DNA from 2 places in the Nocardioides epinepheli genome. Region 2 is predicted to be linked to the other one. Evidence: riboswitches for the same ligand, from Rfam matches in the RefSeq annotation. Region 2 holds a riboswitch; the other holds the start of a gene.
The links. Region 2 has a riboswitch for cobalamin ahead of WMR31_RS07410 (ferredoxin-like domain-containing protein). Riboswitches for the same ligand answer to the same signal wherever they lie in the genome.
Positions count from the first base shown of each region.

Region 1: another riboswitch for cobalamin. It lies ahead of WMR31_RS14925 (prenyltransferase/squalene oxidase repeat-containing protein); the one in region 2 lies ahead of WMR31_RS07410 (ferredoxin-like domain-containing protein).

Region 1 covers NZ_JBBMMC010000010.1:131,077-135,477, forward strand. The annotation lists gene gatA (Asp-tRNA(Asn)/Glu-tRNA(Gln) amidotransferase subunit GatA) at 1-661, shown strand, start outside; gene gatB (Asp-tRNA(Asn)/Glu-tRNA(Gln) amidotransferase subunit GatB) at 658-2,178, shown strand; cobalamin riboswitch at 2,337-2,458, shown strand; gene WMR31_RS14925 (prenyltransferase/squalene oxidase repeat-containing protein) at 2,541-4,139, shown strand; gene WMR31_RS14930 (PT domain-containing protein) at 4,142-4,401, shown strand, end outside.
Region 2 covers NZ_JBBMMC010000004.1:161,223-165,623, reverse strand. The annotation lists gene WMR31_RS07420 (precorrin-2 C(20)-methyltransferase) at 1-1,045, opposite strand, end outside; gene WMR31_RS07415 (precorrin-8X methylmutase) at 1,042-1,707, opposite strand; gene WMR31_RS07410 (ferredoxin-like domain-containing protein) at 1,700-2,551, opposite strand; cobalamin riboswitch at 2,608-2,793, opposite strand; gene WMR31_RS07405 (GNAT family N-acetyltransferase) at 2,866-3,447, opposite strand; gene WMR31_RS07400 (YciI family protein) at 3,641-3,988, shown strand; gene WMR31_RS07395 (RNA polymerase sigma factor) at 4,024-4,401, shown strand, end outside.

The DNA.
Region 1 (4,401 bases), on a different contig from region 2:
GCTCGACCTGCTCGTCGACGCCGGCGCCGAGGTCGTCGAGGTCTCGTGCCCGCACTTCGTGCACGCGCTGGCCGCCTACTACCTGATCCTCCCGGCCGAGGCGTCCTCCAACCTGGCCAAGTTCGACGCCATGCGCTACGGCCTGCGGGTGCTCCCCGAGGGCATCGACAGCCCGTCGGCGGAGGAGGTCATGCGCGCGACCCGCGACGCCGGATTCGGCGACGAGGTCAAGCGCCGCATCATCCTGGGCACCTACGCGCTCTCCAGCGGCTACTACGACGCCTACTACGGGCAGGCCGGCAAGGTGCGCACGCTGATCGCGCGCGACTTCGACGCCGCCTTCGAGGACGTCGACGTGCTGGCCTCCCCGACGGCGCCGACCACCGCGTTCCGGCTGGGGGAGAAGCTCGACGACCCGCTGGCGATGTACCTCAACGACCTCGCGACGATCCCGGCCAACCTCGCCGGCGTCCCCGGCATCTCGGTGCCCAGCGGCCTCGCCGACGAGGACCAGCTGCCCGCGGGCTTCCAGATCCTCGCCCCCGCGCTCGCCGACGAGCGGTGCTACCGGGTCGGCGCCGCGCTGGAGACGTTGCTGGAGAAGAAGTGGGGTGGGCCGATCCTCGACCGCGCCCCCGGCCTGGAAGGAGCGGCGCGATGAGCACCGACACCGACGTCACGCTGGTGCCCTTCGACGACGTCCTCGCCGCCTACGACCCGGCCCTGGGGCTCGAGGTGCACGTCGAGCTGAACACGAACACCAAGATGTTCTGCGGCTGCCCGGCCGTCTTCGGCGGCGACCCGAACACCCAGGTCTGCCCGACCTGCCTCGGCCTGCCCGGCGCGATGCCGGTGGTCAACGGCAAGGCCGTGGAGTCGGCGATCCGGATCGGCCTCGCGCTCAACTGCGAGATCGCGGAGTGGTGCCGCTTCGCCCGGAAGAACTACTTCTACCCGGACATGCCGAAGAACTTCCAGACCTCCCAGTACGACGAGCCGATCGCCTTCGACGGCTGGATGGACGTGAGCATCCCCGGCGACGACGGCGAGGTCGAGACCTTCCGCGTCGAGATCGAGCGCGCCCACATGGAGGAGGACACCGGCAAGTCGCTGCACGTCGGCGGCGCCACCGGCCGCATCCACGGCGCCGACTACTCCCTGGTCGACTACAACCGGGCCGGCATCCCCCTCATCGAGATCGTCACCAAGCCGATCGTCGGGGCGGGGGAGAAGGCCCCGCTGGTCGCCCGCGAGTACGTCAAGCAGCTGCGCGACCTGATCGTGGCGCTCGGCGTCTCCGAGGCCCGGATGGACCAGGGCAACCTGCGCGCCGACGTCAACCTCTCGCTCGCGCCCCGGGGCAGCGACGTGCTCGGCACCCGCACCGAGACCAAGAACGTCAACTCCTTCCGCTCGGTGGAGCGGGCGGTGCGCTACGAGATGGGCCGCCACGCCGCGGTGCTGAACGCCGGGGACTCGATCCTGCAGGAGACCCGTCACTGGCACGAGGACACCGGCATCACCACCAGCGGCCGGGAGAAGTCCGACGCCGAGGACTACCGCTACTTCCCCGAGCCCGACCTGGTGCCGGTGGCGCCGTCGCGCGAGTGGGTCGAGGAGCTGCGCGCCACCCTGCCGGAGAACCCGACCCAGAAGCGCGCCCGGCTCCAAGCAGAGTGGGGCTACACCGACCTGGAGATGCGCGACGTCGTCGCGGCCGGCGCGGTCGAGCCGATCGAGGCCACCGTCGCGGCCGGGACCACCCCGCAGGCCGCCCGCAAGTGGTGGCTGGCCGAGCTCGCCCGCCGCGCCAACGACGCCGGCGTCGAGCTCACCGAGGTCGGCGTCACGCCCCAGCAGGTCGCCGACGTCCAGGCGCTGGTCGAGGCCGGCACCATCAACGACAAGCTCGCCCGGCAGGTCTTCGACGGCCTGATCGCCGGCGAGGGCACCGCCGCCGAGATCGTGGAGGCCCGCGGGCTCGCGGTCGTCTCCGACGACGGCGCCCTCGGCGCCGCCGTCGACGCCGCCATCGAGGCCAACCCCGACGTCGCGGCCAAGATCCGCGACGGCAAGCACGCCGCCGCCGGAGCCCTGATCGGCGCGGTCATGAAGGAGATGCGCGGTCAGGCCGACGCCGCCCGGGTGCGCGAGCTGATCCTGGAGAAGCTCGCCTGACGTCGTCCGACGCGCTGACGACGCGACTTGTTACTGACCGTTCTTACCTCTGACCTGCGCTTGCAAGAGCAGGTCAGAGGTCACAACGGTCGGTAACAAGCCCGGCCCGCGAACGGCGAGTGGGCGCACCCGCGCGACGGGAGTAGGGTGCGGGCGTCCTACCAATCACCGTCCGTGGCGGGGGAAGCCGGTCGAAGTCCGGCGCTGACCCGCAACCGTAGGCAGGACCCGAGCGATCGGGCCTGCGAGCCGGAGCACCTGTCACGGGTCGCCTCACCGAATCGCTGTCGTGGAACACAGTGGGTGCACCCAGGAAGTCAGGCCTGGGGCCCGCTGGGCTTGCAGCGGGAAGGAAACCGCACATGTTGAACGGCTCGCTGCGACGCGGCGCCGCCCTGGTCACCACCGGGCTGGCCGGCGCCGCGCTCACCCTCGGCGGCCTCGTGGCCGTCGCCCCCTCCGCCTCGGCGGCCCCCGCCGACCCGGCCCCCGCGCAGCGCGGCGCCGCCTGGCTGGCCGGCGAGCCGGCCGGGGGACTCGTGTCCAGCCAGTACGGCGGCCCGGACGGCGGCCTGACGATCGACGTCGCCCTCGCGCTCGCCGCTGTCGGCGGGAACGGCCCCGCCGTCCAGTCGATCGCCGACGGCATGGCCGGCCTGGTCGACGCCGGCGGCTACGTCTCCGGCGAGGAGTACGGCGACGCCGGCAGCACGTACGCGGGAGCGGTCGCGAAGACCGTCGTCCTCGCCCAGGCCGCTCGCCGCGACATCAGCACCTACGGCGGCGAGGACTTCCTCGTCCGGCTGGAGCAGGTGACCAACGACGAGGGCCGGATCACCGACGTCTCCACCTACGGCGACTACGCCAACACCCTGGGCCAGTCCTTCGCCGCCCGCGCGCTCTACGACGGCGGCAGCGAGGAGCACACGATCGCGCGCGACTTCCTGCTCGCCCAGCAGTGCGAGGAGGGCTTCTTCCGTACCGACCTGGGCGCGACGATCGCGGCGGACTGCGACGCCGATCCGGCCGCCGCCCCGAGCACCGACACCACCGCGCTCGCCGTCCTCAACCTGCTCAGCCAGCGCACCAACGACACGGTGGCGCCGGCGCTCGAGCAGGCCTCGCGGTGGCTGCTTGCCGCCCAGCGGCCCGACGGCTCCTTCGGCAGCGACGCCGACATCCCGACCGGGAACGCCAACAGCACCGGTCTGGCCGGGTGGGCGCTCGGCGAGCTCGGCCACGCCGACGCCGCGGCCAAGGCGGCCGTGTGGCTGCGGGCCCGCCAGGTGGTGAACCCGGTCGGGCAGCGGGTCTACCTCCCCGACCTCGGTGGCGCCGTCGCCTACGACGCGGCCGACCTCACCCTCGCCCAGAGCGGCCCGATCGAGCCGGTCGACCGCGACCGGTACCGCCGCGCGAGCGTCCAGGCGGCCCCTGCGCTCCGCTACGCCCCCGACGGCGTCTCTCGGGTCGCCCAGGCGCCGACCCGGTTCCTGCGCGCCGGCAGCACCCAGCAGGTCACCGGCTCCGCCGCGCCCGGCGACGTCGTCGGCGTCCGGACGGCGAAGCCGACGGTCACCCACGCCGGCGCCACCGGCTCGTTCCGGGTGCGGATCACCCTGCCGTCGAAGACGGGCATGGTGCGCTACCAGGTCGCCGACAGCGACGGCGTCCTCGGGACCGTCACCTACCGCGTGCTCGGCAAGGCCACGGTCAAGGTCGTCGCACCCACGTCGGTCAAGCGCGGCACGCGCGTCGTGCTGAAGGCGCGCGGCCTCGTCAACGGCGAGCAGGCCACGTTCGTCGTGGGGGGCAAGAAGGTCGGGAAGGCCGTGGTCCGCAAGGGCGTCGCCAAGCTGCGGGTCAAGGTGAAGGCCAAGCCCGGCCGGGTGAAGGTCCGGGTCAACGGCGCCTTCGCGAACCTGCGGCACGGCGCCGCCACCGTCCGGGTCACCCGCTGATCATGACCTCGACTCAGCGCACGCCGGCTCGGCGCGTGCGGCTTCGCCGACTGCTGCTCGCCCCGGTCGCCGCCCTGCTGGTGGCGGCCGGGGCGAGCGCGCCGGCGGTCCTCGCTCCGGCTCCCGCGCAGGCGGCGGCCTGCACCGGCACGACGGGGGTCACCGTCGTCGTCGACTTCAACTCCCTCGGCGGCGGGGTGCAGGGCGCCTGCGTGAAGAGCGGCGGCAAGGCCGCCGGCCTGTTCAGCGACGCCGGCTTCAC
Region 2 (4,401 bases):
CCGCGGCCGCCATCCCGAAGACGCCCGCGTCGCCGCCGGAGACGACCGCGACCCTCTCCCCCGACGTCGCCAGGTCCAGTGCGTGCCGGGCCCGGTCGACCTCCACGGTGTTGCCCGAGGCGTGCCGGGTCAGTCCCGCCCGCTGCGGCACCCGGTCGACGTACGGCCCGTAGCCGACGACGTGGCCGACCTCCGCCAGCGCCATGGACACCTCGGGAGTGAGCCAGCACTCCGGCCCGGGGCCGAGCCCCACCACCAGCAGCTCGGCCGCTGCCACGGTGGGGGCGGCAGCGTGGTCCCGCTCGGCGCCGCGCGAGCGCGGGCCGTTGCGCGAGTCGCCGGTGACCACGATCAGCGAGAAGTACGGCACCGTCTCGGCCTCGACGTCGGCGACCGGCAGCCACCGCTGCTCCGGCGTGGTCGCCCGCTCGACGTACAGGGCGTCGTCGAGCCGCCCGGCCGCCTCCAGAGCGCGACGCACCGCGGGGAAGGTGCGCCCCAGCTTCATGATCACCGCCCCGTCGGTGCCCGCCAGGCGCCGGGCCAGCTCGGGCTCGGGAAGCGTGCCGGGCAGCACGGTCAGCACGTCGGTCTGGCGGACCAGCGGACTGGCGACGGCTGCGGTGGCAGCCAGGAACGCGGGCACCCCCGGCACGATCTCGGTCGGGTACCGCTGTGCCAGACGGTCGTGCATGTACATGTAGGAGCCGTAGAAGAGCGGGTCGCCCTCGGACAGCAGGACGACGTCGCGCCCGGCGTCCAGGTGGCCGGCCAGCCTCGCCGCCGACTCCTCGTAGAAGTCGGCCAGGGCTCCGGCGTACCCACCCGGATGGTCGGTCGAGCCGGTGGTGACCGGGTAGGTCAGCTGCTCCTCGATCACCCCGGCAGGGAAGAGCTCGGCCGCGATGCGCCGCGCGTTGGAGCTCTTGCCGACGCCGGCGTGGTAGGCGATCACGTCGGCCTGCGCGATGAGACGTGCCGCCTTGCGCGTGATCAGCTCCGGGTCGCCGGGGCCGACGCCGACGCCGTGGAAGTGCCCGGTCATTCCGCCTCCTGAGCCAGTGCGTTGAGGGCCGAGGAGGTCATGGCCGAGCCGCCCCGCCGGCCGCGGACGGTGACGTAGGGGAGGTCGATGGCGTGCGCGGCTCCGAGCTCGACCAGGGCCTGCTTCGACTCCGCAGCGCCGATGAAGCCCACCGGGCAGCCGACGATCGCGGCCGGGCGCGGGCCGCCGTCGAGGATCGTCTCGAGCAGGTGGAAGAGCGCGGTCGGCGCGTTGCCGATGGCCACCACGGCTCCGTCGAGGTGCGGCTCCCACAACGACACCGCGGCCGCCGTGCGCGTGGTCCCCCAGGTCCGCGCCAGGCCGGGCACCCGCTCGTCGTTGAGCAGGCACACCACGTCGTTGTCGCGCGGGAGCCGGCTGCGGGTGATCCCGGTGGCGACCATCGTGGCATCGCACAGGATCGGGGCCCCGGCCTCCAGCGCGTCTCGCGCGGCGGCGACCAGGCGTGGGTGGACCAGGAGGTCTGCAGCCAGGTCCACCTGGCCGCTGCCGTGGATCATCCGCACGGCCAGCTTCTCCGCGTCCGGTGGCATCGCGGCGAGGTCGGCCTCGCGCCTGATGGTGGCGAAGGAGTCGAGGTAGATCTCGGGCCCGCTGTCGACGTACTCGTAGTGCCGTGCGGGCCGACGCGGCTCAGCCATGTGTTCCTACTCCCGGGACGAGGACGCCGCGCCAGGGCGTCACGACGAGCTGGTCGGCCTCGGCGCCGAGTGCGAGCACGGCGTCGCGGTCCAGGCCGCCCTCGGGGACCGGAACGTGCCGGCCGCCGGGCACCTGGCCGTACGGAAGCGGTGGAGCCGGCTCCGGCACCCGGGGGTCAGCCGCGGTCGGTGTCACCAGCGGCCGGTCGAGATCGGCGACGTGCCACCGGGCCGCTCGTCCGCTCCCCCGGACCGTCAGGAACAGGTCGGCGAGTCCGGCCAGCCTGGCCGCGGCGTCGCGGCATGGCACGACGCCTGCCCAGTGTGTCCCGACCCGCAGCGCGACGACGTCGGCGTCGAGCGCGACGACGCCCAGGTCGCAGGTGCGCTCCATCAGGTCGCCGCGGCCGTCGTCGAGGACGAACAGGAAGCGCCCTGGGAGCGTGGCGAGCTCGGCGGAGGCGCGGATCCGGCGGTCTAGCTCCTCGGCGACCGGTCGCAGGTCGGCGCGCCCGCCGGCGAGTCCGGTCTGCGGCGACACCATGACGTTGCGGACCAGGTCGTGGGTGGGGGCCGGAAGCAGTCCGGTCTCCTCGATCGCCCGGACCGCGGCGTCGTCGAGCCGGCCGTCGGTGCCGGGGAGGCCGCGGACCTGGAGGTTAGCCCGCGATGTGACGTGGACGCGGCCGTCGCCGTAGGCCTCGGCCGCCTCGCTCAGCAGCCTCAGCGACGTCGAGGAGACCCGGCCGCCGATCAGCCGGAGCCGGACGAGTAGGCCGTCGGCGGCCTCCCAGGGGCGCAGGACGCCGGGACACCGGTCGGTGCGGGTGCGGTGGGCTGACACGTGCTGGGCCTGTCTGGTCAGGGACCCTGTCGCGGAGTCCACGTACGACCTGGCGACGGTCCTCGCCAGTGCCAGCAGGTCTTCGGACTCGGGATCGACCGGAGCGAGACACCTTCCCAGGGTGGTGACCCCAGTGGCATGTTGCCTCGCCCGTCACCCTCACCGCTGCGCGTCAGTCCCGGATTCGCACCGGGTTCCCTGACTCCACGAGGTGGAGCACGACTGGCGCCGACAGACTACCGCGCCCGGGCGGGCCACCATCGCGGGCTCCGGCGCGCGTCTGAGCTGGCCAGATCGCCCCGCGCCTTGCGTGCTCACCGTGCGGCGGCGACCTCGCGCACCATCACGCAGTTGCCCAGGCCCTTGGGGCGGTCATAGGTGAAGCCCTCGCGCTCGTACATCGCGCGGGTGCCGTTGTAGAGGAAGGAGGAGTTCTTCTTGCGGACGCCGCCGGTGTCGTGCGGGTAACCCTCCACCACTCCCCCGCCGGCCCGGGCGATCAGGTCGACCGCGCCACGCAGGGCGAGCGCCGCGAGGCCCTGGCCGCGGTAGGTGCGCTCGACCAGGATGCAGGTGACCCGGTAGTCGGGCAGCCGCTCGGCCGTGGCGAGGTACTCCTTGCGGTGGTGGATGCCGGGCAGCTCCTCGGGCGTGCCGTACTCCGCCCAGGCCACGGCGCGGTCGCCGTCGAAGACCAGGGCGGCGTGGGCGATGCCCTCCTCGACCAGCCGTTTCTTCAGGGCCCGGTTCCCTTCTGCGCTCTGGCCGCGCTCGGCGCAGTCGGGGTGGAAGTGGGTGCACCAGCAGCTGGCGAACATGCCCTTGTTGCGCTCGAGGATCCCGGCGAAGTCGTCGAAGGTCTCGGGCGTGAGCGGCCTGATGGTGAGGTCGGGCATGGTGACAACCTAGGGGTGAACCAGGACGTCGGGCGTCCTGGAGGACTCCCCGGCAGACTTTTCCGATTTTGTGTGGAAGCGATGTCGAAGACGCAGGAGGCTGTTCGACGTCTGGATGAATCGGCCACCGACCCGCGGTGTGCCACACACACGTGAGGAGAGCGCGATGCCGCGTTTCATGGGTTTCGTGAGGATGGAAGAGAACATCGGGACGCCGCCGCAGTCGCTGTTCGAGGCGATGGACGCCCACATCGGTGAGCGGGCGGCCAAGGGGATCTTCCTCGACGGCGGCGGCCTGTACGGCACCGAGGACGCCGTCAACTACGTCGTGCGCGACGGCGAGGTCAGCCGGGTCGACGGCCCGTACGCCGAGGCCAAGGAGGTCGTCGGTGGCTGGTCGCTGATGCAGTACGACACCGTGGAGGAGGCGATCGCGGACCTGAAGGTGTTCGCAGAGCTGCACGCCGAGCACTGGCCCGAGGTCACCGTCATCTCCACGCTGCGGCAGATCTCCGAGGGTCCGGAGGCGCCCGGCGACTGATGCGGCGACCGGGCACGCGGCGCTAGTGTCACCGCGTGCCCGGAGCGAGCGACGACGGCGCGCGCGAGGCGATCGTCGCGGCCTGGCGGGCCGAGTCGGCCCGCTTGATCGGCGCGCTCGTCCGGATGACCCGCGACCTCGAGCTCGCCGAGGACCTCGCCCAGGACGCGCTGGTGGCCGCGCTCGAGCAGTGGCCGGACGCCGGCGTCCCCGACAACCCCGCGGCCTGGCTCATGACGACGGCCAGGCGGCGCGCCGTCGACCAGTTCCGGCGCAACCAAACATTGCGCCGCAAGACCGCGGAGATCGGCCACGGCCTGAGCGAGGAGGATCCCATGGGCGACCTCTCCGAGCAGGTGGACCTCATCGAGGACGACGCCCTCCGGCTGATCTTCTTGACCTGCCACCCCTCG